Regions from separate parts of the Paenibacillus haidiansis genome, predicted to be linked through region 1. Evidence: riboswitches for the same ligand, from Rfam matches in the RefSeq annotation. Region 1 holds a riboswitch; each other region holds the start of a gene.

The links. Region 1 has a riboswitch for cobalamin ahead of V3851_RS16090 (energy-coupling factor ABC transporter permease). Riboswitches for the same ligand answer to the same signal wherever they lie in the genome.
Region 2: linked by a shared signal. The riboswitch ahead of nrdI (class Ib ribonucleoside-diphosphate reductase assembly flavoprotein NrdI) and the one ahead of V3851_RS16090 (energy-coupling factor ABC transporter permease) in region 1 are both predicted to bind cobalamin.
Region 3: linked by a shared signal. The riboswitch ahead of V3851_RS10565 (anaerobic ribonucleoside triphosphate reductase) and the one ahead of V3851_RS16090 (energy-coupling factor ABC transporter permease) in region 1 are both predicted to bind cobalamin.
Region 4: linked by a shared signal. The riboswitch ahead of V3851_RS14350 (ABC transporter substrate-binding protein) and the one ahead of V3851_RS16090 (energy-coupling factor ABC transporter permease) in region 1 are both predicted to bind cobalamin.

The regions. Positions count from the first base shown of each region.
Region 1 covers NZ_JAZHPZ010000007.1:224,443-231,973, reverse strand. Annotated here, with positions in the region: gene V3851_RS16110 (TetR/AcrR family transcriptional regulator) at 1-496, shown strand, start outside; gene V3851_RS16105 (flavodoxin domain-containing protein) at 521-1,048, shown strand; gene V3851_RS16100 (serine hydrolase domain-containing protein) at 1,060-2,022, opposite strand; gene V3851_RS16095 (polymer-forming cytoskeletal protein) at 2,288-2,824, shown strand; cobalamin riboswitch at 2,983-3,174, shown strand; gene V3851_RS16090 (energy-coupling factor ABC transporter permease) at 3,444-4,208, shown strand; gene V3851_RS16085 (energy-coupling factor ABC transporter substrate-binding protein) at 4,208-4,483, shown strand; gene cbiQ (cobalt ECF transporter T component CbiQ) at 4,488-5,276, shown strand; gene V3851_RS16075 (energy-coupling factor ABC transporter ATP-binding protein) at 5,327-6,196, shown strand; gene cobJ (precorrin-3B C(17)-methyltransferase) at 6,279-7,531, shown strand, end outside.
Region 2 covers NZ_JAZHPZ010000010.1:140,733-148,263, reverse strand. Annotated here, with positions in the region: gene nrdE (class 1b ribonucleoside-diphosphate reductase subunit alpha) at 1-1,847, opposite strand, end outside; gene nrdI (class Ib ribonucleoside-diphosphate reductase assembly flavoprotein NrdI) at 1,822-2,193, opposite strand; cobalamin riboswitch at 2,310-2,514, opposite strand; gene V3851_RS18625 (thymidine kinase) at 2,674-3,243, opposite strand; gene V3851_RS18620 (pentapeptide repeat-containing protein) at 3,390-4,262, shown strand; gene V3851_RS18615 (toxic anion resistance protein) at 4,340-5,479, opposite strand; gene V3851_RS18610 (vWA domain-containing protein) at 5,507-7,195, opposite strand; gene V3851_RS18605 (hypothetical protein) at 7,209-7,531, opposite strand, start outside.
Region 3 covers NZ_JAZHPZ010000004.1:193,571-201,101, forward strand. Annotated here, with positions in the region: gene V3851_RS10550 (ABC transporter ATP-binding protein) at 1-338, opposite strand, end outside; gene V3851_RS10555 (cell division protein FtsQ) at 338-1,219, opposite strand; gene V3851_RS10560 (MurR/RpiR family transcriptional regulator) at 1,488-2,312, shown strand; cobalamin riboswitch at 2,452-2,691, shown strand; gene V3851_RS10565 (anaerobic ribonucleoside triphosphate reductase) at 2,921-4,861, shown strand; gene nrdG (anaerobic ribonucleoside-triphosphate reductase activating protein) at 4,858-5,376, shown strand; gene V3851_RS10575 (ribonucleoside-diphosphate reductase subunit alpha) at 5,582-7,531, shown strand, end outside.
Region 4 covers NZ_JAZHPZ010000006.1:192,343-199,873, forward strand. Annotated here, with positions in the region: gene V3851_RS14340 (ABC transporter ATP-binding protein) at 32-886, opposite strand; gene V3851_RS14345 (FecCD family ABC transporter permease) at 883-1,929, opposite strand; gene V3851_RS14350 (ABC transporter substrate-binding protein) at 1,926-2,942, opposite strand; cobalamin riboswitch at 3,167-3,373, opposite strand; gene V3851_RS14355 (methyl-accepting chemotaxis protein) at 3,486-4,994, opposite strand; gene V3851_RS14360 (TRM11 family SAM-dependent methyltransferase) at 5,162-6,037, opposite strand; gene V3851_RS14365 (TIGR03915 family putative DNA repair protein) at 6,285-7,052, opposite strand; gene V3851_RS14370 (putative DNA modification/repair radical SAM protein) at 7,040-7,531, opposite strand, start outside.

The DNA.
Region 1 (7,531 bases):
GCAAGGCCCGGAACATGTCATGGTCAAGAATATTGCCGAGAAACTAGGCTGTTCCGTACAGCCCATTTACAGTTACTATTCCAATATGGATGAATTGAAGCAAGAATTGGCGGATTATACGGGGAAGTTCTTTAAACAGTATATCGCTGAACATCTCGATAAAAACGACTATTCCCGTTCCGTCGGTGCCGCCTATATCCGGCTTGCCCAAACGGAGCCTCATTTATACCGGCTGTACATGATGCGCAAACGCCCCGATATCCATTCTCTGGATGATATTTATCGGAAAGAAGGTGATCCAAAGGTTGTTCAGCATTTGTCGGAAATATTAAATATCGGCTTTGACAAAGCCAAGTCGCTGTATCTTAACATGATCATTTACACCCAAGGTCTATCATTCATACTGGCGACGCAAGGCCCCGATTTCGGTACGGAAGAAATTCTCGCACAATTGGATGAAGCTTTTAAAGCCTTTGTAACCCAAGCCGTTAAATAATTGAGAGAGGTGTTGGATTTGAAAGTGCTGCTCGTTTACTCCAGCAAGACGGGATTTACCGAAAGGTATGCGAATTGGATTAAAGAAGAGTTGAATTGCGACATTGCCGAATTAAAAACGATATCCAGAGAAACCCTGGCTAGATACGAAACCGTTATTTACGGCGGGGGGATCTATGCCGGCAAGATTAACGGGCTGGCTAAATTCAAAAACTTGCTTCAACGTCCGCATCGACAGGGACAAAAGATAATTGTGTATGCCACCGGGGCCGCGCCGGCGGAGGCAAAGGGTACAGTGGAGAACGTCATCAAGAACAATATTTCGGAACAGGACAGAGGGGCGATTCCTGTGTTCTATTTTCAAAGCGGCCTGAATTATGAAAGAATGGGCCTCGTAAGCAAATTTATGATGAAGATTCTGCCGCATATCCTGAAAAGGAAAAAGGATAAAACCCCTGAAGACGAGGCCATGGTCGAAGCGATTAAGCAATCTTTCGATAGCACGGACAAGAAATATATCCAACCGCTGCTCGATCATGTGCGCACGGCGTGACCCGTGAATCATTATGATTCCTGCATCTGCCGAGCCAGCACGGGAGCGATGAATTGGCGGAACACATCGCCGGGAAACTGCCGTTTTTTGCGTTTGTCGTCGGTCAGAACGACGACCGTCTCTAGCGAGGGTACCACGTAAATATACTGGCCGCCGAACCCCCGCGCATAAAAATAATCGAATAAGGGTGCGGCAGTGCCGGGAGGACCGTCTGAATCCGGATAGGTATCCGTCCACCAATGCCAGCCGTAACGGCCGCGGCGGGGCGGTTCCGACGAGATGGCGGGTTCTACCGATTCCGCAATCCGTTCACGGGAAATCAGCCGGTTGTTGTTCCATTCTCCCTGCTGCAAATAAAGCTGCCCGAACTTTAGCATATCCTCGGGCCGAAGCCTTAGACCGAAGCCGCCCGTATGGATTCCCTGGGGGTCGCGCTCCCACTCGTACGATTCGATGCCAAGCGGGCCGAACAGATGAAGCTCGGCATACCGCGCCACCGTCATACCTGCGGCTTGTGCCAAAATGGCGGACAGCATTTGGGAGATGCCGGAGTTATATTCCATCATGGTTCCCGGAGGGTCCGCCAAAGGCTGTTCAAGCACGAAGTTGATCCAATGGGGCGACCGGGTCATCTTGGGAAAAGAGTTCTGGCCGCCGAACTCCGTCCAGTTAAAGCCCGCCGACATCGTCAACAAATGCCGCAGCGTAATTTCCCGTTTGCGGGAATCCGGGTCCGCGGCAAGCTGCGGGAAAAACTCCGCGGCCGGCGTGTCCGGCCCCGGCAGCAGTCCTTGATCCATCGCGATAGCGATCAGCGCGGACAGGACGCTTTTGGTACAGGAGTTGATTTTGGCGATTTCATGCGGCGTTCGATCATCTCTATATTGTTCAAATATCGGCTTGCCTTGGCGGCTGATTAGGCAACTTCTTAAATCCAGCTGTTTCAACGCCTGAATCAATGATGTCAAATTCATGGGAATAATCCTTTGCCTTTCTTATGCTATTTCGGGTAAAGCCGCCGAGCGGGCGGTGGCTATGCAACCCTATTTTTCACTTGATATCTTTTTATTAAACCATAAAATTGGCCAACCGGCATTTCCAGGAAATTAACGGATATTTTACTTGCAAAAGTAAGTGAAAAAAATAACATTTATAGTGAAATTAATCACATGATTATGATAAGATTTTATATATAATCATTTTTGCATCATAAATATTATTATTTGGGGGAGATCTACTGTGAAAATTTTCAAAGGTTTGCTGGCAGCGGGGGTTGCGGTTGCATTGCTATCCGGCTGCGGCGCAAAGAATGAAGATACTTCGGCAAACGCGGGCAACCAAGCAGCCGATGCGGTAACGACGGCTTCGCTCGTCAACGAAGCGGACGCATTCGTGAATGGGGTCAGTGAACAAGGAACTTGGATCGTAGCGATTTTGAATGATGTGACGGTCGATAAAGACGTGATCGTTGCCGGCGAATTCCATGATAAAGACGCTGCGGACGGAGACATTTACCGTAAAATCGCCCTTTACGCGCAAGATGAAGATCACAATATCACGGCCAACTACACGCTGACCGTACCGAAATTGACGGTGCAAAGCGAAAACCTGAGAATTCAAGGCGGAACGGTTAAAGGCGACGTTTATGTCGAAGCCAACGGATTTAATCTTCATGAGTCGGCAACCGTGGACGGCAACATCTACTATGCAAGCGAAGATGTGAAGGCTACGGCGGTTATCGACGGTAAAGTGACCGGGACTCAAGAAGTAAAATAAAACGGAATATACTTATTATAGTTTTATCCCAAACAAGCACTACAAAAGCCTGCAGATCAGTCCCATTCTGGGAATCCATCGGCAGGCTTTTTGATTAAATGCCGGCGCCTCCACTTTTATCACAGACATCGCTAGCCGAATCTCACTATAATTAACTGGACAAATTTAACAAACAGGGTGCCCTTGTTTCAGGCAAGGGATAACAGGGAATCGGGTGCAAATCCCGAGCGGTCCCGCCACTGTAAGGAAGAGCCGAACTTCAGATTGTCACTCGGATTTTATATCCGGGGAAGACGAAGGAACGCGTTTGTATTCCGAGCCAGGAGACCTACCTTGTTTGTTCGCACCATGACCCTACGCGGATAGGAGCGGTGTACGAATTGGTTGCATAGAAGAGAAGACAAGCGGTATTGCGGATGGCTCATTGACGTGATTTTTCCCATGAATGCCATTCCGGCAGAACATCCGCCTCTGTTGTACTTCTGTTCAAGATCGGCGGCCAGCGGTCTTCCGCAGCAGGTCCGACTCTTGCACAACTGATGACGTACAAAGCACTCCCACCCTGCAGGGTGGGAGTTTTTAGTTTGTGACTGTACGAATAATAAGTGGAGGAACAAGAATGAAAAAGCGGAGATTTTGGAGCATGACGGCCCTGATCGCCGGATTTACCGTTTATTTACTGCTCAATGAACCGGGAACGGCGCTGGCGATGCACATTATGGAAGGCTTTCTGCCGGTTGGCTGGGCCGTTTTCTGGTGGGCGGCGTTTCTGCCTTTTTTTGTGCTCGGGGTGGTGAAGCTGCAAAAATTGACCCAGGACAATCCCGAGGTGAAGCTGCTGCTCGGGCTTTCCGGAGCGTTCACCTTCGTCTTGTCCGCGCTCAAAATGCCTTCCGTTACCGGAAGCAGCTCTCATCCTACGGGGACGGGCCTCGGAGCGGTCATGCTAGGGCCGCTGCCGATGAGCGTAATCGGCTCGATCGTCCTGTTGTTTCAGGCGCTGCTGCTGGCCCACGGAGGAATCACCACACTGGGAGCGAACGCCTTCTCGATGGCGGTGGCGGGTCCTTTTGCCGGGTATGCCGTCTACAGACTGATGATGAGATTCACCGAACGCGAAAAGCTGGCGGTGTTTCTGGCGGCGACCTGCGCCGATCTGATGACCTATGTGGTTACTTCCGTCCAGCTTGCGGCCGCTTTCCCCGCGGCGAACGGCGGATTTGCCGCTTCCCTGCTGAAATTCGGCGGCATTTTTGCCGTAACCCAGATTCCGCTGGCGATCAGTGAGGGATTGCTGACCGTACTGCTCTGGAATTGGTTGAAATCGTACATTCCGAACGACCTATCGCGGCTAAAAGGTCAAACGAAAGAAGGAGGCCTGTAATGAGCAATAAGTGGAAGAATGCGTTGATGCTGCTGGCGGTAGTTCTGCTCGTGGTCCTGCCGCTGCTGCTGGTCGACGGGGAATTCGGCGGGGCTGACGATGCGGCGGAGGGGGTCATTACGGAGGTTGCCCCCGATTATGAGCCTTGGTTCAAGCCGATTACCGAGCTGCCCGGGGAAACGGAAAGCATGCTGTTTGCGCTGCAGGCGGCGCTTGGGGCCGGAGTGATCGGTTATTCGGTCGGGCTGCTGAAAGGCAGACAGCAACGGCGGTAGTCCCATGCTCAGAAGAATTGACGCTTTGTCCTACAGCAATGCGCTGCGCCATTTGTCGCCCCTGTGGAAAAGCTTATTCGCCGTGGTGATGTTCATCCTTTCTTATTCCCTGCATCCTGTTTTACAGGTCATTATTTTCTTTTGGATGATGCTGTGGTGCATCCATTTTGCCAAAATTCCTGCCCGTACCTACGGATCGCTTCTCTGTACGGCGCTGTTGTTCTTTGTTCTCAGCCTTCCAGCAGTGCTCGTGGAGTTGGGACGGCCGGAGGCCTCCGACGCGGTACTTGCTCTCAAGCTGCCGGCTTCGGAGCAAAGCCTGTACGTTATGGCGGCGGGAATTCGGCGGGCAGGGAAGCTGCTGGCCCGGGTAATAGCCTGTTTGTCCTGCTTTTTCTTCCTGATATTAACGACTCCGTTCGGCGAGCTGCTGCAGGTGCTCCGGAAGCTGCGGCTGCCGGAAATCGTACTGGAGCTGATGCTGATTATGTACCGATTCTTATTTCTATTGAGCGATACGGTGCACGGAATGCTTCTCGCCGGTCGTCTGAGGGGCGGAAAGCGAGGATTTTGGGCCAGGATGAGGGAGATGGCGGGGATGGGCAGCGCTCTATTTGCAAACACCATGCGACGTTATGACGGGCTTTCCAAAGGGCTGCTTACCCGGGGATATACGGGACAGATTGTCTTGCCTCCATATGAACCCCGGACTGTACCGGGAAAAATCGCCGCGTCGGCATACATCGGCATCGCTTTGATGCTGCTTGCCGAGCTGTGGATTAGGTTGGTATAGGCATCATCAACGGACAAATGGACCGACAAGAGAAGGAGAACAAGATGAACATGGCTGACAGCTTGACTTTTGAAGGAGTAGTATTCCGCTATCCCGATACGGCGGAGCCCGCGCTGCGGGAATTGACCGTTTCCATCCCCGGGGGATGCAAGACAGCGGTGATTGGCCATAACGGTTCCGGCAAGTCCACATTCTTTCTCCATGCCGTCGGCATTCTCCGTCCGCAGCAGGGCAGGGTGCTGCAGGCGGGAATCCCCGTATCTTATGCCAAGAAAGATCTGGCGGCTCTGCGCCGCAACGTCGGTCTCGTGCTCCAGGATCCCGAGCAGCAGTTGATCTTGAACACACCGGGGGAGGATATTTCATTCGGGCTGCGCGGGATGGGGATGAATGAAGCGGCAATTAAGACGCGCTGCCTTGAGATGCTGGACTTGCTGAAGCTGGAAGAACTGAAGGACAAGCCCATTCATCAGCTCAGTTTGGGACAAAAGAAACGCACGGCGCTCGCAGGGGTGCTGGCGATGAAGCCGGAGCTCCTTTTGCTTGACGAGCCGACTTCCTATCTGGACCCACTTTCGGAAGCTCAATTGCTTGCGGGACTGGAGAGCGTTCATAAGCAAGGGACAACGATCGTGATGGCGACACACGACATGAATCTGGCCTACAGCTGGGCGGATTGGGTTATCGTGCTGGATCATGGGGCTTGCCTGGCGGCGGGAACGCCGGAAGCGGTATTCAGCGGGCGGGGTGGCTTGCGGGCCCTTGGTCTCGAACTGCCGCTGATTGCGGATTTGTGGTACAGCCTGCCCGCGCGGTATACCGAAGGCCGCTCCGTTCCCCGGAGCGCCGAGGCATTCAAGACCATGCTGAACCAATTGCTGGTTGAACGCACGGAAATTCCTGAGTATGGGATGAAATAGAACAATTTTAAATGCGCGGGAACGTATCGAGCGTTATCGCACGTTACTAATTAACGCTACACGCTGAAGTGGAGGAAACGGAATGAAGCAACAAGGGAAGTTGTCGATTATCGGCTTTGGTCCCGGCAGTCTGGAGCATATCACAGGCCGGGCATTGTCCGCTCTCGGAGAGAGTGAGGCCGTAATCGGCTATAACACATACGTGGAGCTGATCAAGCCCTTGCTTACGCATCAGGAGATCGTCGGGACGGGCATGACGGAAGAGGTCGGCCGGGCCCAGGAAGCGGTCCGCCGGGCGGAGTCGGGGCAGAGCGTCGCCGTCATATCCAGCGGAGACGCAGGCGTGTACGGCATGGCCGGTCTGGTGTATGAGGTTCTGATCGAGCGGGGGTGGAACCGGGAAGAAGGCGTACAGGTTGAGGTGATCCCAGGCATATCGGCGGTTCAGTCCTGTTCCTCGCTGCTGGGTGCCCCGATTATGCATGATGCCTGCACAATCAGCTTAAGCGATCATCTCACGCCGTGGGATAGCATTGTGGCGCGCGTTGAGGCCGCTGCGGCGGCGGATTTTGTGATTGCCTTCTACAACCCGCGCAGCGGCAGACGCACGCGGCAAATCGAGGAAGCCCGCAACATACTGCTCCGCTACCGCGATCCTTCCACACCGGTAGGCATCGTCAAGAGCGCTTATCGAGATCGGCAGCAAACGATCGTAACCACGCTTCGGGACATGCTTGAACATGAAATCGGCATGCTCTCCACGGTCGTGGTCGGCAACTCAGCCACCACTGTATACCAAGGACTGATGGTGACCCCCCGGGGATATGAACGGAAATACAATCTGAGCAAAGCTATTCAGACTTTGAAGCCGCATGAACGGCTGCGGACGACGGCGGAGCCCTGGTCGCTTGCGGCCGCTGCAGCGCGCGGAGATATCCTGGCCGCAACCGGTCTTACAGACAATTCGTCTGAGCGAAACTCCCCGCGCACAGTCCTGCTTGTGGGACACGGCAGCCGGGTCGAGGAGGGTAATGATCAACTGCGGGAGTTAGCGGATAGACTTGCCGCACGCAAACCTGAGCTGCATATCGAAACTTGCTTTATCGAGCTGGCCTCCCCGTCGATCGCCGAAGGAATCGACAACTGTATCAGGGGAGGCGCCAAAGCGGTTTATATCGTACCGGTGATTTTGTTTGCGGCGGGGCATTCCAAGCTGGACATTCCGATGGTGATAGACCGGGCCAAACAGAAATATCCCGATGCGGAATTCGTCTATGGGCGACCCATAAGTGCGCAGAAAAGGGCGGTAGATATTTTGCTGGATCGGATCAAGGA
Region 2 (7,531 bases), on a different contig from region 1:
TTCTCCCTGGACAAATAAGGGACCGGGTAGTAGGTTGTCGAGTTGCCGTACGTCCGGGTCTCGATCTGATCCACGATCGGCATCACGGATGACGTCGCATTTTGGATATAAGAAATCGAGGCCGTCGGCGCGCAGGCCAGCCGATAGGCATGATACAGCCCATGTTCGGCGACCTGCTCTTTTAGCGCCGCCCATTGCTTCGGACCCGGAATTTCCATGCCTTCAAACAGCTTTTGTACCTTTGCCGTCTTCGGGGCGAAGTCGGTCTCAAGATACGGGAGGAAGTATGCGCCGTTCGCATAGTCGGAAGCTTCAAAGCCTTGGAATGTCACGCCGCGCTCCTTGGCGATATTCATCGATCTCTCCAAGCTGTAGAAGTTCATCATCATGAAAAATGTTCCGGCGAAATCTTTCGCTTCTTCGCTCTCGTACGGGATGCCGTTCTTCGCTAGATAGCCGTGCAGATTCATCACGCCGAGGCCGACGGAGTGCAGCTCCGAGTTGGCTTTGCGCACGCCCGGCGCGTTCTCGATGCTCATCATGTCGGACACCGCGGTTAGCATATCCATGCCCGTGTATACGGACTCGCGAAGCTTGCGGTGCTCCATCACATTCACGATGTTCAGCGAGCCGAGGTTGCAGCTGATGTCGCGGCGGATTTCGTCCGCTTGATCATAATCGTGGATCGTGGAGGTTTCCTGCAGCTGGAAGATTTCCGTACACAGATTGGACATTTTGATGCTGCCGATCGCGTTCAAGGCATGCTGGCGGCTGGCGTTCGAGCGGTAGATGATATAGGGATAGCCGCTCTCCAGCTGGATGATCGCAATCTTCGTCAGCATATCGCGTGCGCTCATCACTTTCTTTTTGATCACGGCAGGGTTGGCGAGCAGTTCCTCATACATCGCATCGATATCCATATCGTCGAGATGCTGCCCGTACGCCTTATAGACGGAATACGGGGCAAATGCATACAGATCCTCGTTCCGCTCGGCGAGCTCAAAGAATTTATCCGGGCAGATCAGTCCGATGGACAGCGACTGCAGGCGGGACTTCTCGTCGGCGTTGATCTTCTTGCTGTCGAGCAGCTCGTTGGCATCCCAGTGGAAAATGTTGATATACACAGCCCCCGCGCCTTTGCGCTGGCCCAATTGGTTCACATAAGAGAACGTATCCTCGAGAATTTTGGCCACCGGCATGATGCCGCTGGAGGCGTTCGCGATGCCCTTGATTTCTTCGTTGCGGGCGCGCAGCTTGCTCAGGTTCAGCGCGATACCGCCGCCCAGCTTGGACAGCTGCATCGAGGTCGAAATATTGTAGTTGATGCTGTTCAGCGAGTCGTCAAGCTCAAGCAGGTAGCAGGAGACCATTTCACCGCGCCGGGCTTTCCCGGCATTGAGAAAGGTCGGCGTTGCGGGCTGGTAGCGCTGCTCGATCAGCGCAACGGCGTATTCCTTGGCCTTTTCAAAGTTCCCTTGGCCTAGGAACAGGGAGACAATCGCGATCCGGTCCTGATATGTCTCCAGATACAGTTTTTTGTCGTTTGTTTTCAGGGCGTAGTCCCGATAAAATTTGGAAACGGCCATGTAAGATTTGAATTCGAACGGGATGGAGGCAATTAGCGCAGTGATGGACTTTACCTGCTCCATCGTGTATTCGGCGAGCACATCATAGTAATAGTTATGCTCTACCAAATAAGTAATCCGCTCCTCTACGCTGGAGAAAGCCATCATTTGCAGTTTTACCTCTTCCTCAAACGCCTGTACGGCTTGCAGGTCCTTTTCCAGATCGAAGAAGCCGTCTTCTCTCCGGGACATAATTTCATTGTTTAGCTCGATATGCTTCAAGTGAACTCATCCTTTCTTGAAAGTTGGTAACATCTAACGGAGTGCCGCTGAGTTCAAATTTGTACAGCACAGGCACTTCATACTGGGAGGCGATCTTGTCGGCGCTCATGGCGAAGCATTGCCCCCAATTGCGGTTGCCGGAAGCGGCCACGGCCTGCAGCTGTTTGTGGTTCCTGGCCAGAAATTTCTGCACCTTCTCCGGAACCTGGCCGAAGCCCGTCGTATAGGTGACCAACACGAAAGGCGTATCCAGACTCATATCCTCGTCAATCTGAACGCATTCGGCATCCAGCTTTTGAATAAACCGTCTGACATTGCCGGTTTTTGAATCGTAGGCGATAACCATCATTTTCACATCCTTCAATAAAAAAAGATATTTTACCCCCGAAAGAACGGGCAGGCAAAATACCTCAGCTTAAAATAACCTGATGTAAAACACTGTCCTATTTCCCGTAGGAAGCTCCCGTGTCTAAGAAACAGGCAGGTCTCCTGGCTCCAGTCTCAACATCCTCTCTACCTTCCCGAATGCCGGTCTATCCAAGGGGCGATTCAGTGGTTCATTCAGAGAGCACTCCTCTGTTACAGTGGCGGGACCGCGTCGGTTTCGCACCGCACTTCCCTATTAAACCTTGTTGATCAACAAAGTACCTGTCTCCACAATATGTAGTTGGCGTATTGCGAATATATCCCAATATATAGTGTTATGTCAAGATGTTTTTAATAAATATCATTTAGAAATAGAGCAAAACAAAGTTTGATTCTAAAGAAGCCCCGGACCATTCGGGCTGGTCCGGGGCTAATTCTCACTTGCGATAGTAGGGATATTTTACAGCGGCGGGTTGGCATGGCATTTGCGGCATACCGGATAGTAGGATTCATTGCCGCCGATTTGGATCTGCTCTCCGGTATATACCGGTTTGCCGTTCTCCATCCGCAGGTTCATCGTGGCCTTGCGGGCGCAAAACCAGCAGATTGTTTTCATTTCTTCGATTTTGTCCGCGTATATGAGCAATTGGCGGCTGCCCTCGAACAGCTGATTTTGAAAATCGTTCTTCAGCCCGAACGCCATCACCGGGATATCGAGCTCATCGACGATCCGAACAAGCTGCCGGATGCTGCTTTCACTAAGAAATTGACATTCGTCGATCAGCACGCAATACAGCTTCGGTTTATGACTTCGTACGATTTCGTAAATATCCGTATCGTCGTAAATCGGAATCGCTTCTCTGCGCAAACCGATCCGTGAAGAGACGAAGCCTACTTCATCGCGGTCGTCCACGGCGGAAGTAAAAATAAGAACAGGCTTGTTTTGTTCTTCGTAATTGTGGGCGACCTTCAAAATTTCAATCGACTTACCGCTGTTCATTGCTCCGTACTTGTAAAACAACTGTGCCAATTGTAATGTTCCTCTCTTTATTCATTTCTGTAAATTTTCGTTGACTACTGGTCAAACAAAATCATTCTATCATAAAATGCTATAGGGATTTAAGATAATATATAGATAATTAAATTTAAGGTGCATCATGAAAGGAAGTTGGGGTAATGGCACGGAATCACGAAAATACGCCGTCTTCGCCCGCCCCCGGGCGGGCCGGCCTTCAGGCGGATTGCGGGAACTGCTTCGGCTTATGCTGTGTGGCGCTGCCGTTCGCCGCTTCGGCGGATTTTGCCGCCGACAAACCGGCCGGCCAGCCTTGTCCGCATCTGCGGGAGGATTTCCGCTGCGGTACGCATGATTCGCTGCGGGACCGCGGATACCGCGGCTGTACGGTGTATGATTGCTTCGGTGCCGGACAGAAAGTCTCGCAAATCACCTATCGCGGAATAGACTGGCGCCAAGCTCCCGGGACCGCCGCGGAGATGTTCGCGGTGTTTCCGGTTATGTGGCAGCTTCATGAGCTGCTTTGGTACCTATACGAAGTTTTGGCCCTGCCGGCCGCCGATACTCTCCGTGATGAGATCCGCCGGGCTCTGGACGAAACGGAGCGATTCACTGGTTTAGGACCGGACGAGCTTATCGCGCTGGATGCGGCGGGGCACCGGGCCAAGGTGAGCGATCTGCTTCGCCAAGCGAGCGAGCTGGTGCGCGAAGACGCCCGCCGCCGATATGGAAGCCCGCAGAAACCGCCGAAGCGTAAAGTGGGGCGGGGAGCCGATCTCATCGGCGCCAAATTGAAGGGGGCGGACCTCCGGTACGCCAATTTAAGGGGCGCTTACCTCATTGCCGCCGATCTCCGGGACGCCGATCTCAGATTCGCCGACCTGATCGGGGCGGACTTCCGGGATGCGGATATTCGCGGGGCCGATCTGACCGGCAGCCTTTTCCTGACCCAAACGCAGCTTAACGCGGCGAGGGGAGATGCCGCCACGAAGCTGCCGCCGTCGCTCGTCCGTCCGCCGCATTGGGCCGGATGAACGCGAAAAAATCCTGCAGTGGAATGCAGGATTTTTCGTTTTGCCTTCGGCGTTATTCCGTTTTCGCCCTGTCAAAGCTACAACCCTAATTTCTGGCCTTTCTCCAGACGTTCGATCTGCTTTTCGCCGGTATCGGCCAATTCCCGGAACTGGCTGATCGTTTCGCGCATTTTCGGGAGCGCCTCCCGCTTGTAGGTGCTGATCGAATCGAAAGCCTCCAGCACGTCGCTGAAAGCCTGTTTCAGCGTATCGACGGAGATGCTCGTTTCCAGCGATTGCTTCTGAATCGCCGCGCCCTGATCCTTCAGCATTTTCGAGGTGCTGGCGATCAGATTGTCCGTCGTTTGGTTCAGCAGCTCGATTTTTTTCAGGACGATTCTTTGGTTGTAAAGCGCGCTGGCGACCGTCACGGAAATTCTCAGGGCGGAAACGGTGACGTTCTTGGCTCTGTCCACGCCCCGGATCAATTCTTTGTTGTTTCTGATTACGACTTCGATCGCCATGATGCCCTGCTGGTTCACGACCAGCATTTGCTGCAGGTCCATGACCCGCTGCCGCAGCGGGAACAGCACTTCCTCGGTGATGAAGCGGATCTTGTCCTCGGATTCCTGGCGCAGTTTTGCCGTCTCGAGCTGGGATTCGATCTCCGCGTCCATCAGCATGCCGAGCTGGATTTCTTTTTGCAGCTTTTTGGTCAGCTCCCGCAGCGCCTGCTGTTCGAATTCCAGCGTCGTATTGTCGTTCTTCAACACGGATTTGCCTTTATCCAGGGAGACGATAATGTCGGAAATGACGGAGTCGGCTTTTTGAAACTTTGCGAAGTAGGCCCGCAGCGGGTTGAACAATTTACCCAAAAAGCCGGTCTTGGCGAAATCGACTACGCTCGGGTCCAGATCCTTCAATTGAAGCTGCAGCTCGGTTAGCCCTTTGGCGACCTGGCCGCCGTCGTCGCCCATTTTAGACAGATCGCCGACGGATACTTGCAGGAGTGAATTCTTCTCCGACGACGATTTCATCGTGCTCATCCCAAAATTATCGATCGACTGCAAAATTTCTCTCCGCTTCTCCAAGGACTCGATATCGAGATCCAGGATCGTCGTGACATTGCTTTGGGCCAGCTCCTTTAGCTGCGATACTTCCTCGGGTTCGGGCTTCACCTGCTCCTCAATTGCGGATTTCAGTTCTTCCGGGCTTACTACTTCCATCGTAAATGACAATCTAATTCCTCCTCGTCCCCATAAAATTTACATTTGCACATTCAGCAAATTGCCGATCTTGTACACGACGTCTTCCGTGTCCGCATTGATGCTGGCCGCCTCATTGATGCTGGAGATGCTTTGCAGCGCCTGAATGTTGGCGTTATATCCGATGGTGTAGACCGGGATTTTGTAGTTTTCGATCAATCCCTTGATATCTTTCAGCGAATGGCCGGTGTTCGTCTCGCCGTCGCTAAGCACAAAGATCAGCGGCTTCACGTTCGGATTCGCAGTCAGCTCATCCTGGAGCATTTTCATCGCCACCACGATCCCGTCGAAGGTCGCCGTACCCCCGCCGGCCTGCAGGCTGTCGACCGCGCCGACGAACATCGACTGCTGATTCGTATCGTACTTTCCGATCGGCAGGTTGATCGTCACGTCGTCGGAGTAAGAAACAAAACCGATGCTGTTGTCCCGGCCCAAATATTTCTGGCCCGTAAGCAGCGATTCCTTCAGCCGTTTCAACGGTTCGCCGTCCATGCTGCCCGAGATATCGGCCACGAATACGGCGGCAATCGGCTTGCTCGCGTCTTTCTTTTCCTTCCATACCTTTTGTGCGGAGGTAAGGAGATTTCCGTCGACGGCCGGCAGCTCCGAGCGGTAATCGTCCAGCCCGTTGAAGCCTTTGTCCTTGGCGAGATTCTGATATTTCTCCTGCCCGGCAAACTCGGCGAACCGTTTGATAATCTCGAGCTTATCGGCAGGCAAATCGCCCAGCGCATACAGCGGGCTGTCATGTCTGACCCCGAACGGGGTGAAAACATATCCGCCCTTCAGATCCGCCGCATTGACATAGGTTTGATACTCCAGAACAAAGGAATCGAGCATCCCGGTTTCCGCGGCTTCGCGCATTTGCAGCGTGGTCGACGAAATAAAAGGGACGTTGGCCTGGAATTTCTCAAAGCCCTGAACCGCCTTGTCTCCGAGCAGGTTGGAGCTGTCGAACGTCTCCAGCGCGGTGACCAGGAAGTTCAACCCGGTCGAACTTGCGAAAGGGTCCGTGTATCCCATGGACAGCTCGTTATCCGCGATCGCGTCGGTAATCGTCTTGACGTTGACGGCCCCGTATTTGTCGACCAGTTCATCATATTTCGCTTTGTTCGTTACGATGCCCGCGACATTGCCGGCCAGGCGGTCGGCGACAAGCTGGGTTTTGACCCCCTGCGCCTTGACCATTTCGCCCCACAGCTCGTTGGAAGGGGTGAAGGCGTCCGGTACATACTTGCCTGATCTGATGTAATCCGTGGCCGTACCGGAGGCGATATTGCGGATTTTTACCGATACGGGATTGCCGTTCACCGTTATCTTGGCCTTGTTGAATTCTTCCGCGACTTCATTTAACCAGCCGTCGACTCCCGTACCCGACTTTTCGGTGGACGAGAAGATTTCCACGAAGCTGTCCGTGGTATTCTCTACCGAGATGGGGAACTTGGAGATATCGGGCAAGGAATCGCTGACGGATACGGGATCGAGGTCGATTTGCCCTTTTACCGGTTCCGCCGTGGCAATCCGAATATCGTTATAGAGCTTTTCCAGCTTTTTCGCCGCGTCTTCGGCAGTGATCTCCGTTTCGGATTTGCCCAGATTGGCGGTTAAAGTGATTCCGAAATAAACAATGGCAAATACCGCCGCCGCAATGATCAGCAGTATCGCAAATGCCTTTCCTCTTCTTGCCATTCTCATCTCCCCTTCATTGCTTATAAAATTTAGTCTGGCGGATCAGTGCGTCGATCTCCTTCATGCCGGGCATTTCCTCAATATCTTTGTAATCGGCGCTGCCCAACTGGGAGATCTCCAGCAGCAATTTGTCCAGCTTGAGCAAAATTTCTTCGTTGGCGCCGATATAGCCGGCGATGGAAGTCAAATATTCGTTGTAGAGGGCGGTTTTCTCCTGAACGAGCTTGCTCGAAAACCGCCCGGAATTGTGCTTGTTCGTATAGATGGACAATTCCGAAGCGTCGAAAACGCCCAATTTGTTCAAAATCCCCCGGACGTTAAGGTAGAACAGCTTCT
Region 3 (7,531 bases), on a different contig from region 1:
GCGAAGCCGGCGTCGTCCAGCACGGTCGGACGGATGAGCTGGTTCTCGAAGTCCTGGTACACATATCCGACATGCCTGGACAACCGCGCGACATCGTGCCGTGAAGTATCCAGCCCGCACACCCGTACCGAGCCCGTGAAATCGCCGACATAATAATGGGGAATCAAGCCGTTCAACGTTTTGCACAGGGTCGATTTGCCGCTGCCGTTGCCGCCGATCACGGCGACAAAATCGCCCCGTTTGATCTCCAGGGACACTCCGTTCAATACCGGCCTTTCGCCGCCGGGGTATGTAAATGTCACCCCGTCCAGGGATACGATGTATTGTTCTTCCGCCATCAAGCCTGACCGCTCCCGTCCATCTGCCGAGTGACGCGCTTGCCTTTACGAATGAGCAGCAAAATCGTAATCAAAGCAACGATCGCCGCTGCGCCGATACTGACCCAGATAAACCATCCCCCAATGCTTTCCAGGAAATCGGCGTCCCAATCGATCAGCGCCATATCGGATTCCGCCAGGAATTCCGCAACCGCCGCGAATACCGCGAGCAGCACAGAGACAAGGATCAGACGCGGGGCCAGAATTTCACCCAGTGAATATTTCACCCCATTATCTCGCGGTTTCATCCCGAGCAATGGCTCGATTTTGCCGTACAGCCGGGGTACTAGATACAGCGTAGGCAAGAGCGCGAACAAAATGCCGGAGAACAATACGTCATTCAGGAAGGAGACCCCCTCCACGACTACGACGCTCTGCGCCAATCCCGGTACGGCCTCAAACTCCTCCACCCCGATCCAGACCTTCGCGATATCGACCGCGCTGCTGATAAATTGGTGGATCGCCACACCGGTGATCGCCGCGATTCCCACCTGCGTGCGGTTTCTCGGATCATTGACCAGGCTCCCGGCAATAAACATGGCCAGCGAGAAGCCGATGAATTTCTCCAATTCGCCAAGCCCGCCAAACTGTCCGAGCATAATCTCGCCGAAAATGACCTCGCCCAGCGCCGCGCCGACCGCGGCATAGAACGGATGAAACAGGATGCACAGCGTCAGCGGAATGAAGGCGAAATATTCCACCGAGAATTCCACCGGACCGAGCCGCACCGAAGGAATGAGCTCCGTAATCATGTTGGACAAGCCGTAGAGCGACATGGACAGAATAAACACCATCATCTTTTGCGATTGGGTCAGCACGTATCTTTTGCCTAATCGAACCATTGCTTTTTCCTCCCTAATAAAGGTTGTTCAAACAGTGTGGCTTTAAGATACTCCCAATATAAAACCGAATTATTAACTCCAACGCTTATACACGTAAATCTTATGTAAAAATATTTACATAAACTAATTCAATGAAAATAAATACGTCATTCTTGTTTGCAGCAGCCCTTCCCTCTCGTCCGCTCTCCCTTTTGCCGGGTCCAACCCCGTATGTTAATCTATTGCTATCAACCTACCTGACTAGGAAAGCGAGGCCTTCTTCGTGAAAATGGACTGGAACACGGAATCACTGTCTCCGGGTCAATTGAAAATTGCCGACTATATTCAGAAAAATGCGCAGGCCGTCCTGTTCTCCACCGAACAGGAAATCGCCGATGCGCTGGACTTAAGCATCGCTTCGGTGTCGCGGTTTTGGCGCTCGGTCGGCTTCAAAAATATCAAAGAGTTCAAAGCCCGGCTCCGCGAACAGCTGGATGTCACCCCGGCCGCCAAAATGAAAAATATTATGGATAAAGCGGATGCGAGCCCGCTTCCCCAACAGTTTCTCGCCACAAGCATCAGGCAGCTGGAGGAGACGATGAGCCACTACTCCGCGGAATCATTTGAAGCCGCGGTGACCGCGCTGATCTCCGCCAAGCGGATCTACGTGTACGGTCCCGGGCCGTCGGCCGGCCTCGCGGAGCTGATGCGTTACCGGCTCGGCCGGTTCGGCCTGTCCATTCACCGCTTGGAACGCGGCGGCAGCGAACTGTTTGAGGACCTCCTCCACCTGGCGAAGGGCGATCTTGTCGTGTTATTCGGGTTCGTCAGGCTGCTGCCGGAAGCGAAGGTGATTACTCAGCACGCCAAGGAATCGGGTTACCGCACCTTGCTCATCACGGACCGTCTGGTATCCGATTTCGCGGACCAAAGCGATATCACCCTGTTTGCCAGCCGGGGGGAAGCCTGGGAGTTCCATTCCATGATCGCCCCGACATTTATGGTGGAGAACCTGATTGTCGCGGTCGGCATGAGAAACCAGGAGGAGCACTTGCTTAAATTGAATGAATTGAATCAATTGCGGAAGAAATATGCCCACGAGCTTCCGAGATAAAACGGCAAAAAAATTTTTGTCCCCCGCTCCCCGCGCCATGGTTGCTTTCAATGTTTTTTCAATCCGTTTCACCCGGTTTTTCCGTTTACGGGTCATTTACAAACACAATATATTGGGTTAATATCTTAACAGGACAACAAAATATAGTGAAAATGGGTGGTTCGGTGGTCCTATTCCACCGAAGCTTAAAAGGGAAGTGCGGTGCAAGTCCGCTGCGGTCCCGCCACTGTAACCGGAAGAGTCGGGGACAAGCCGTAGTTGCTCTGCCCCCAGCGAATTTGCCGGCATGGATGTCACTGCAGGTACAAATACTCCCTGCGGGAAGGCGCCGGTCAAATATTTCGGAAGCCAGGAGACCTGCCCGTTTGAAAGACACCGCACATGAACCTGCGAGGTACGGGGAGGTGTCCGATTGCAGCTTATACATAGCTTTACTTTGACTTACGGAGATTCGGCAATCCGGCTATTTTCAAAAAGCGCACCCGGGCATTTTCGACCTTGTCGGTTTGGAAATGCTTTTTTGTATGGATTTATTGCCTAGTTATCGGGGAGGAGAACTTATAATGGCGATCATGAATCGATTGGATACGGACGTAATCCGGACGCAAATGCTCGACGAGGTCATCCGTTTGGGCGAGGAAATCGTCGAAAGCACGAATATGGAGGTATTGCGCGAGAATGCCAACCTGAACGGGGAAAGCTTCTCCGGCAAAATGAGCAAATTCGGCAGCGAATACGCCAAATGGTACGCGAATCACTTCGTGATGCCGCCGCGGCTGGTGCAGGCGATCAAGGACAATGTCGTGTATGTGCATGACCTGGACCAATACGCGATCGGAACGACGAACTGCATTTTCATCCCGTTCGAAAAATTGCTGCGCGAAGGCTTCAACACCGGCAACGGCAGCGTCCGGCCGCCGAATTCGATCATGACCGCGATGGCGCTGGTCGCGATTATTTTTCAATCCCAGCAAAACTCCCAGTACGGAGGCGTGTCTGCCAACAAGCTGGACTTCGACCTCGCCCCTTATGTGACGAAATCGTTCGCCAAATACTTCCGCAAAGGGCTGGAGTATTTTGAAGAAGGCGATGGCGAGGGGGATTTCGGCGGCGAAATCAACATGAGCCGCGCGGATTTGCAGGCCGAATATCCGAAAGCTTTCAAATATGCGTTAAAAGAAACCGAGAGCGAAACGCTGCAGGCGGCGGAAAGCCTCATACATAACCTCAACACGATGTCCAGCCGGGCCGGGGGGCAGATTCCGTTCACCAGCATCAACTACGGCACCTGCACCTCGCCGGAGGGCCGGCTTGTGATCGAATCGCTGCTGACGGCGACGATGCGGGGGCTGGGCAGCGGAGAAACGCCGATTTTCCCGATTCAGATATTCAAATGCAAACAAGGCGTGAATCAAAAAGAAGGCGAGCCCAACTATCATCTGTTCCTGAAAGCGGCGGAATGCTCGGCCAAACGGCTGTACCCGAATTTCGCCAACCTGGATGCGCCGCTGAACCTGATGTATTACGATCCGGCCGACCCGGATACGGAATTCGCGACGATGGGCTGCCGCACCCGGGTACTCAGCGACCGGTTCGGACGCAATCACCTGTCCGGGAAGGGCAACCTTTCCTTTAATACGCTGAATCTCGTCAAGCTCGGCCTGGAGCACGGCATCGCGCTCGGACGCCGGAAGGAAGCCGATGAGTACGGCTTCTACCGCGAGCTGACCCATTACATGGACATCGCGCTGGAAGGCCTGCTGCACCGCTATGAAATTCAGGCTTCCCAGAAAGCCAAGGCATCGGATTTCATGATGCGTGAAGGCGTATGGGAAGGCGGCGAGCAGCTTGGTCCGGAAGAGCCGGTCCGCGAGCTGCTCAAGCACGGTACCCTGTCCATCGGGTTCATCGGGCTGGCGGAATGCATGAAGGCGATGTACGGCAAGCATCATGCGGAGGACGAGCTGGTTTACAATAAAGCTTACGAGCTGATCGCCTATATGCGCGACTATTGCGACAGACAGAGCGAGATCCACAACTTGAACATCACGCTGTTCGCCACGCCGGCCGAAGGGCTGTCCGGCAAATTCACCAAGCGCGACCGCGCCGCCTACGGCGAGGTGCCCGGGGTCGTGGACCGCGAATATTATACGAACTCGTTCCATGTTCCGGTATATTTCAACCTGAGCGCCGCGAAAAAGATCCGGCTGGAAGCTCCCTTCCACGGCTTATGCAACGCGGGGGCCATCTCTTATATCGAACTCAACGGCAACGCCCGCAGCAATCCGGCGGCATTCCTGCAAATCGTGCAATACGCGCTCTCGCAGCAGGTCAGCTATTTCAGCATCAATCACCCGATCGACCGCTGCTCCGCCTGCGGCTTCGAGGGTATCATCGGCGCGACCTGCCCGTCCTGCGGCAGCCATGAGAACGATGTCCATATCCGCCGTCTGCGCCGCGTCACCGGCTATTTGACCGGGGACTTCCAAACGCGCTTCAACGCCGCGAAGCAGGCGGAAGTCCGCGACCGGGTCAAGCATGAATCATGAATATTTGCGGCTATTACCCGGAGTCGATCAATGAGGGCGAAGGGCTGCGCGCCGCCATCTTCATCAGCGGCTGCCGCCATTACTGCAAGGGCTGCTTCAGCGCGGCCACCTGGAATTTTAATTACGGCGAGCCGTTTACGCCGGAGCGGGAACGGGAAATCATTCATGACATTAAAAATAACCCGCTTTTAAACGGGGTCAGTATCCTGGGCGGGGATCCTTTTTTCTCCGCCGCCGAGGTTGGCGGCTTCATCGACCGCCTGCGCCGGGAAGCCGGGCCGGTGCCAATCTGGATATACAGCGGCTATACCTATGAGGAATTGGCGGCGTGGCCGGACTCGCCCGAATACCGCCTGCTGGAACGCTGCCAGGTTCTGGTTGACGGGCGCTTCGTCGAGGAGCTGCGCGACCCTTCCCTGCTCTATCGGGGCAGCTCCAACCAGCGGCTGATCGATATTGAGCGCAGCCTCGCCCAGGGCGGGCCGGCGCTGTGGGAGCCAACTTACTCTTTCTAGCTTGCCGCGTTTCTAGTATAATTGTTAATCTGTGATACTTTTCATAGTTTAATATAAATGAACCATAGGTTACATGGCAGGGTCATGGCGCGTTTTTCTGCGCCCCTTTTTTTAAAGTAATATTACAAATTTAAGAATTGAATATTTTAGATTTTGCCCGGCGGGAAGCCGGATCAGCCCAAGACAAGAAAGCGAGGATTTTATTATGCCACTCATCGTCACGAAACCGAATAACCGTCAACTCGCGTTCGACAACGAGCGCCTCGGCGTTTATGCCGACCGCATCCTGGACGGATTACATAATGTGGATAAGGAGCGTCTGCTTCGCGGTGTCACCTCCAAGCTGAGACGAGACGAAGTAACCGGCGAGGAAATCAGCAGCGCCTTTACGATGTCGGCCCTGGAGCTGGTTTCCAGGGAAGAACCGGAATGGAAGTTTGCGGCGGCCCGCGCCCTGCTGACCACACTTTATAAGAAAGCGGCCGTCAATCGCCGTTATAAAGCTTACGCGGAAGAGCCCTACGGTTCGTTCCATCATCTGATCGTCGATCTGTGCAAAGCCGGGATTTACCGGGAAGAGCTGCTGGAATGCTACACGAAGGAGCAGATTGAGGAGCTGGGCCGGACGATCGATCCTTCGCGCGATCTGTTGTTCGACTATATCGGACTGCTCACACTGACCGAACGGTATCTGGCTACTGACTTTGAAGGCCGGACGATGGAATTGCCGCAGGAACGTTATATGGTCATCGCCATGTATCTCATGCACCGCGAGCCTGCGGAGACGCGGCTTGAACTCGTCAAGGAAGCTTACTGGGCGATGAGTAATATCTATATGACGGCAGCGACTCCAACCATGTCGAATGCGGGTAAAAAGGTCGCCGGCCAGCTCTCCAGCTGCTTTATCGATACGGTCGACGACTCGCTGGAGGGAATCTTCGACTCCAACACCGACGTGGCCCGTTTAAGCAAAATGGGCGGCGGCATCGGCGTCTACCTCGGCAAGGTTCGCGCCCGCGGCTCCGACATTCGCGGCCACAAGAACACCAGCTCCGGCGTTATCCCGTGGATTCGCCAGCTCAACAATACGGCCGTCAGCGTCGATCAGCTCGGCACGCGCAAGGGCGCGATCGCCGTTTACCTGGATGTCTTCCATAAAGACATCCTCGCCTTCCTCGACCTTAAGCTGAACAACGGCGATGAGCGGATGCGCGCGCATGATATTTTCCACGGCGTCTGCCTTCCCGACCTGTTCATGGAGGCGGTCGAAGCCCGCGGGGAATGGAATCTGTTCTGCCCGCACGAAGTGAAGAAAACGATGGGCTGGAAAGACGAAAACGGCCGCGCGCTCGGGCTTGAAGATTTCTATGATGAAGAATTCGGCAAAGGCTCGTTCCGCGAAAAATATGAGGAAGCGGTCAACCACCCTACCCTGTCCCGCATTACGATGCCGGCGATCGATATCATGAAACGGATCATGAAATCGCAATTGGAGACGGGAACGCCGTACATGTTCTACCGCGACACCGTCAACCGCGCCAACCCGAACCGGGCGCACGGCATGATTTTCTCGTCCAACCTGTGTACGGAAATTATGCAAAACCAGTCGCCTACCGTCGTCGAGCAAGAAGAACTGGTGACCAAAGACGGGCAAACGCGTATCGTCGTGTCCAAAATTCCCGGCGATTTCGTCGTCTGCAATCTGAACTCGATCCATCTCGCCCGGGCCGTGCCGGCCGGCGTGCTTGAACGGCTGGTGCCGATCCAGACGCGCATGCTCGACAATGTCATCGACATCAACAATATCGAAGTGCTGCAGGCGCAGTACACGAACAGCCAATACCGGGCCATCGGCCTTGGCACGTTCGGCCTGCACCATCTGCTCGCGCTTGAGGGTATCCGCTGGGAGTCGGATGAAGCGGTCGCTTACAATGACGCGCTGTACGAGAAGATCAACTACCTGCTGGTGAAATCCAGCATGGAGCTGGCCATAGAGAAAGGCCGCTATCCGAAATTCGCCGGCTCAGATTGGGAGAACGGCAACTACTTCACCTATCGCGGATATACGGACGGCTCCCGCGAGGGCAAATACGTGACAACGGAACAATGGCGCGAGCTGGCCGAACAGGTCCGTGAGAACGGCGTCCGCAACGCC
Region 4 (7,531 bases), on a different contig from region 1:
ATCAATCACGTTTACCCCGGTTGTATAACTCTCATTCTACCATTCCCGATATCTTTTCTAAAACGGTACCCGGAGTATTCGGAGCTAGCGTTCGGTCCATGCCGGTCCCTATTGTCTTTTGCAGCAGAATCTGCGGCCCCCCTGTGTCGGGATGGACAACGCTATAGGATTTGACATCGAATACCGCCTCCACGGTTTCCGGCAGCAGAATTTCGGCTGGGGTGCCGAGTCCGGCCACTTCTCCCCCGTGTAGAACCAGCAGATGGTCGCAGTACAGCGAAGCGAGATTCAGATCGTGCATGACGGCGATCACCGTTAAGCCTTCGTCCCGCTGCCAGCCCGCGACCAGCTCCATAAATTGCATCTGGTAGCGGATATCGAGGTAGGTCGTCGGCTCATCCAGCAGGACGATCTCCGGCTGCTGAGCCATTACTTTCCCTAGGGCGGCGCGCTGCCGCTGTCCGCCACTGAGACTGGCGAGCGGACGGTCCGCCAAACCGTCAAGCTCCAGCCTGTCCATAATCTCTTGCATCAGCTTCTCCGCGCTATCGCCGGTTTCTCTGCCAAGCCAATCCTGAAACGGGAAGCGGCCCATCTCGATAATTTCCCGGACGGTAAAATCAACCTGCGGCAACCCGTCCTGCTGTAGCACGGCCAGCTTCCGCGATAATTCCTTGCGCCCGTACGAGACGAGAGGACGTCCGGAAAGCGCGATCTCTCCGGAATCGGGGGCTTCGATTCCGGAAATGAGGCTAAGCAGCGTGCTTTTCCCGCTGCCGTTCGGGCCGATGATGCCCCAGAACTCGCCGGGTTCGACCTTCCAGTTGATCCCGCGCAGCGCCTGCAGGCGGCCGTACGATTTGGCGGCATCCTTCACCTCGATCATCGCATTTCCCTCTCCCTCGATTTTTTCTTTCTATATAACAAGTAGGCAAAAAACGGCGCGCCGACGAACGCCGTAACCACCCCGAGCGGAATTTCCGTCGGAGCGAGCAGCGAGCGGGCCGCAAGGTCGCTCCACATCATAAAAATACCGCCGCCAATTGCGGAAAGCGGAATAATAAGCCGGTAATCCGGCCCCGTAATCAGCCGGATGATGTGGGGGACAACAAGGCCGACAAACCCGATCACTCCGGACACGGACACCGCGGCCGCCGTCATCAGCGTAGCCACGAGTAAAACAATCAGCTTGGTCCATTCCACATTGAGCCCGGAATGCGCCGCCTCGCGCTCACCCAAGGCGAGCAGGTTCAGCGAACGCGCCCGGCCCCACAGAAACAATCCACCCAGGGCCAGATATGGAAGCAGGATGGCCGTATACGACCATCCGCGGAGACTGAGACTTCCCATTGTCCAATATAATATTTCGTTCACCGTTCTTTTCGACATCGTTGTGAGAAAGGAGACGATCGATCCGAGGAAGGACTGCATCACGACGCCCGACAAAATCAGGCTTTCGATCGGAATTTTGCCGTTCTCCCTGGCTAGCCGCATCACGACCCACAATGTGGCCGCACCTGTAAGAAAAGCGACCATCGGCAGAGTGAACACCCCTGCAAGAGAAAACTGCCAGCCGAAAAAGATCAGCACGGCCGCGCCCACCGCCGAACCCGAGGATACCCCCAGGGTGAACGGGTCGGCCAGCGGATTGCGCAGCACCCCTTGAAATGCGGCGCCCGCGACCGCGAGCGAAGCGCCGACGAGCAGGCCGAGCAGCACCCGGGGCAGGCGAACCTGCATGACGATTTGCTCGGACGAGCTCGGCCAATAAGGTTGTATCCATTCTCCGAGCCCGGGGATCCGGTGCAGCAAAATGGCGGTGATCTCGCCGATCGGCAGAGGAACGGAACCGACCCCGATGCAAATCAGCAGCGTCAAAATTAGCAGGCCTAGGCCGACCGTTCCGTACCCCGCCAATTTGGTTCTCATGGCTGCATCAGTTCCGGATAGATCGCTTTCGCCACTTCAATCAGCCCTTGGGTCACGCGCGGGCCCGGACGGCTGAGCAAATTGTCGTCGAGCGCAATGATCCGGTCTTCCTTGACCGCCGTAATTTGGTCCCAGCCGCCGCGGCCTTTGATAATTTCCGCCAGCGTCCGGTTGTTCTCGTCGATGACGCTCTTGGCGTACAAGATGACGTCGGGATTCGCCTGGATGATATTCTCTTCATTGATTTCGCTCCAGCCCGTAATATCGGAGGCCACGTTCACGCCGCCGGCCAAGGTGATCATCTCGTCCATGAACTCGCCTTTACCGACCGTCCAGCCCGGCGAAAACTCGATGTATACTTTTTTCTTTTGATCGTCGGATAAATTTTTCACGGCGTCGGTCACTTGCGCGAGCTCGGCCTTCATTTGCTCGGTAACCTGGAGCGCTTCCTGCTGGTGATCGGTGATTTCGCCGACCGCCCGGATATTCTCCATCACCTGTTCCACTGTTTTGGAATTGGAACGGTACACTTTGAGACCGAGATCGGTCAGGCTTTTTACCGTCTCTTCGCCGACCAGATTGCCCGCGAGCACAAGGTCCGGCTGGGCCGCAACGACCGCCTCCACATTGACCTGGAATCCGCCCATGCGCGGCTTGTCTTTGACCGTTTCCGGATAATCGTCGTTATCGGAGACCCCGACAACTTGTTCATCCAGCCCCAGAGCGAACAGCCCTTCCGTCTCCGACGGCGCCAGCGAGACAATCCGCTGCGGTGCGGATTCGAAAGTGAACTCCGTGCCGAAAGCGTCCTTTACCGTAAGCGGATATGCAGTGCGCAGTTCCCCTTGCTCCGGGTCGGCGGCATTACCCGCTTGCTGTTGTTCCTGTCCGGCCTGAGTCACGTTATTGCCGGTGTTTGCGGACGAATTTCCGTTATTGGAGCCGCAGCCGGCCATGATAAACAGCATCAGCGCCAGCAGCCAGATTCCCAAAAGCTTAGTATATTTCTTCATTGCTCTCTCCCCTTCGCTTTCTAGTTCTCAAAGAAATGCCTGAGCCGAAGCGAACCCCCGCTTCCGGTCAATTCCCCCACAAGGGAAGATCGGAACAAAAGAAAAACCCATCCTGTGTCGGATGGGTTACGTCTACAAAGTTATAACGGAAACCGGCCTAGAGTTTCATACCGGGAACACAGCTTCCGAATCTATGCAGAGCGTTATCCTTTCCTCGAAGGACCGTCTATTACTTCCCGTGGGCAGGTCTCCTGACTATCAGGTTGGCGACGAAAGCCCGCCTTCCCATCATGCTGTGGCGCATGACAGTGGCATAACTTCTAGCTTCGTCCCTGAATACAGTGGCGGGACCGTGCCGGATTCGCACCGGCTTCCCTTTTAACCCGAAGCTGCTTGCCGCAAGCTTCAGGACCAACGGGTGCTTTCTATTCGCTTGAATCAGAGCTTTTCTTTCTCTATTGGATTATAGGGGAAAAGCTTAAATCTTACAATATAACCGGCCGGGATTCTAGTAATAGATATCCATCTCCGTCTCCTGCCCGCTTAGTACTGCTCCAGGGACAAGTCCGCCCCGAGCACACCGACCACGGCGCCGTCTTTAACGATCGGCACGGACAAGGTGATGCAGCGACGCTTCGTGATGGCGGAGACATACACTTCCGAGACTACCGTCTCCCCGTTTACAGCCTTGCGAAACCACTCGCGGCCCTTGGCATTGAGCAGCCCCGCCTCCGGAATCGAGACGACGAAAGAACCGTCCGCCCGGTTGCTCCAGGCCGCTTCCAGCCCGGCTTCGCTTGCGAGCAATTGCTCCAGAGCTTCGCGATGTTCCGGCTCGCGCATCGCGACGATCGCTTCGCTTTCCGCCTGCTCCCGCAGCTTTCGCGCATAGGCGAGTCCCAGCTCTTGAGCCGCAGACTCCCGCTTCGCTTCTTCATCCCCGGAATTCGCGTTACTCCGCACATGATCCAGGGATGAAATCAGTTCGGCCTGGGCCCTGTGGAGTCCGCCGGACACCGTTTGCAGCTTGGAGATATGAACCCGCTGCGATTCCATACGGGACAAGGCGCCTTCCACATGGACAATGCTGCGGCTCAGCGCCGCATGGACTTCCCTCATCATGAGCTCCATATTCCGCGTCATTTCCGACTGCTCCCGGCTGCGGCGCCCCGTCTCGCCGACCAGCTCATTGACCTCGGCGACCTCCTCGGAAATGTAACGGATATCGCCGCCCATCGATTTAAGCAGCTCAATTCCGTCCATCGCCGATTTTTTGCCGTCATTCAGCGTTTCCTTGACCCTTTCCACTTCGCTCATGATCTGCCGGAACAGCGGTGCCGAGCTGCCGATCGCCTTGCTGCTCTGCTGCGCGAGTTGACGCATCCGGCCGGCTACGACGTCGAAGCCTTTGCCCTGCTCGCCCAGCCTGGCCGCCTCGATGGAAGCGTTCAAGGCAAGCAGCGATACTTCGCCGGAGATGCCTTCCAGCTCGCGATATAAATTTCCGAGCTGCCGGGTGTTGTGCTCCAAATCGCTCATCGGACCGATGATGGATTGTTGGGATTCCGCCAGCGAGCGAATCGTCCCGTCCGCGGCGGCCAGCGCCTCCGTGATCCGCGACGCCTCGGCCAGCGTCCTCCCGCTCCGGTTATGGAGCTGGTCCGCGGCCTCTTGAATTCGCAGTGCGGAGGAGGCGACCTCCTGCATGGCGGCCAGGCTTTCCTGCACCTGCTCCAGCGAACGTTCGCTGCTGGATTTAAGCTTCATATCTTCAACCGAGGAAATATCGGACAAACGCTGGAGCTGTTCGATACTCTCGTTGACCTCGCCGACCGCGGCCTTCAGTCTGTCGGATGCGACCAGCGATTCATTGACCATCGCCATCCAGTCGCTCTCGCTGCGTCCCGCCGCACCGGGATCGATCGGAAGCAAGCGCATCGAAGCGCCGGATGCTCGCTTGCCTTCCCTCTTCAACTTAGGAAGGATTAAAGAAAGCGCTGCGTTCATAGTAAGTATGCGATCATGTTTTCCCATTCCGCGGAGTTGATTCATTCTTCCCCCACTCCTCTTATGTAAGTTTACCTTACATTATAGAATAGGACTTGAGACTTAAAAAGAGCTTATTTGCAAAAATAAAACAAAATTCAGCAATTTCTCACAGATAACAACCAATACATTACACATTATGTTATGTATTGAGGTAAATTCATTATTTATTTCTAACTTCTGCAGACCCAAATGTTCCGGACAAAAGAATCCTTTGCCGCTTGTCCGTAATCTAAAATTTGAAAACCTTCGGCCAATAAATCGCTCTCTAGCGCTTCGGTGGAAACAATGACGGAAGTCTCGCTGAACCTGCGCAGACTCGCCAGCATTGCCCGCTTCTCTTCCCCCGGGAGCACCGAGCATAAATTATACGGCATGTCGAGAATGGCCGCATCAAAGTGTCCCGTCACCCGGTTCATATCTCCGATCGACACCAAACCGGGGTTCTCATAGCCAAAATGCGCCAAATTGGCTCGCGCTCCCCGCACGGCCAGCGGATTTAAATCCATCCCGACGATATCGATGTCCATAGACAGCGCTTCGATCATCACATTGCCCATCCCGCAGCAGGGATCGATCGCCTTAATGCCCTTCGGGTTGGGGACGGCGATATTCACGAGGGCGCGAGCGGTGGCAACGGGCAAGCCGGTGGAATAATTTTGCGGCTTGTGTATGCGCTGCCGCCAGGCATGATCTGCCGGAACGCAAAGGCCGAGCATCCAGCCCCGTTCATGCGAGAGGAGCCCGAACGTCATATCGGGACAGCGCATGTCGGCGGTTCCCCGAATGTTCGCGCCCACCAACCGTTCCAGTTGACGCTGCTCCTCGTAACTCCGCTTTAGTCCATTTTTGAGATACAGCACCTTAAAAGTGCTTCCTTCCAGCATTAACCCGGCCGCTTGAGCAACGAGACCTTCCAGCGTAGGCGATGAGAACAGCACGTCCATCCGCATGGAAATAAACGGGCTCCGGTCCGGCTCGATCATTAACGGACTTTCGATATAAGCCAGTGAACCGGGTTCCCGCCCAAAGAGAGCGCGAAGCTCCATCTCACACAGCTCCCGCTCATTCTCATGGCAGGCAAAGGGATAAATATACCGATCCGGTTTATTTCCGGGATAAAAATTTTCATTTAAATTCATAGTTGGTTTGTTACCATCTTCCCGCACTTTATCGCTTCCTCCCGAACAGTAAAAACATCTCAACAGTCTTACCCATTGTATCAAAGCGGGAGGAGATGAGTCGTATTTCCGGCAAACAAATAGCCTTTGGTTCGGATTCCCCTTCATTACCGCCTTAATCTTGCTGCATCTCCGTCAAATGAGCCCAGTATCGTTTGGGCATATGGGACATCCGGGCCCGGGGATTAATGCGCTCCCGGATCGCCGCCGTATGATAGAACTGCTTCCACAAACGGCGGTAGGCCTGTTCTTGTTCACCGGTTTCCGGCAATATCAGCTCCTCAACGTCCACGATGCTCACCTTTTGTTCGTGAGTCGCATCCGGCCTGTACATCAGCGCTTGTCCATGGGTCCGATCATAGATCATAAAAGACTCATTGCGGTAACGGTCGCAAAAATGGGGGGCCAGCGTCGGCAGCACATGATTTTTCGGTTCAATCTCGGCAACCAGTACATCGCCGTAGACCGAAAAACGCAGAAAGCCCATGAGAGTGCGGCTTTCGGAATTTAATTGCTGCACCGCTTTACGGAGCCGGTGGACCGTATCGTCCGTCAGCATATTCATGACCGCGCCCCCACGCTTGAACCCCAGCCTCAGAAAGCGGTAGATCAACAACTCCTTCTGGGGGGCGCAGGTGAGAAACCCCAACCGGACCAGTTCCTGAGCCGAAGGCGATATAGTTGCTCCGATCGCCTTATATACCCTCGCCGCCTTCTCCGCACTGGTTTCGACGGTCCGGGTACCGAACAGCGTGTATTGCGGATCGCCATCGGAGCTGATTGCGACCAATTCTTCCTTCCGTTCATAACTCTCAAACACGCAGGTGAGCAAACCGTCAAAGCTGCCGTCATAGGAATAGGCGGCGTCTTTTATCCAAGGCATGGGACCAGCTCCTTTGCGGCCCCTCCGGCCAGCTCCTCATCGGTAAACAGGGATAATTGCTCCACTTGCGGCTGAGGCAAAAACATATTCAGCTCTTTTGTCGACAGCAGCGATCTGAGGATTGTGCTTTCGTTCACTTTCAATCCTTCGAGGCGCCGGCCGGAGCAGGTGATGAAATACTGCGCCCGTTTCAAAACGACGCCGAGCTTCTTCAAGCCGGGAAAGTCCAGCTTCCCGGTTCTTCTCGCCTTGACGATCCGCTGCGCGCTTCTCACCCCGATTCCCGGCACCCTTAGCAGCGATTCATACGACGCGGTGTTGATCTCAACGGGAAACCGGTCGATATGGTTCATCGCCCAGTTGCATTTCGGGTCCATGAACGGATTGAAATTCGGCGTGCGCTCGTCCAGTAGTTCCTTCGCTTCGAAGCCGTAAAAACGTAGCAGCCAGTCGGCCTGGTACAGCCGATGCTCCCGCAG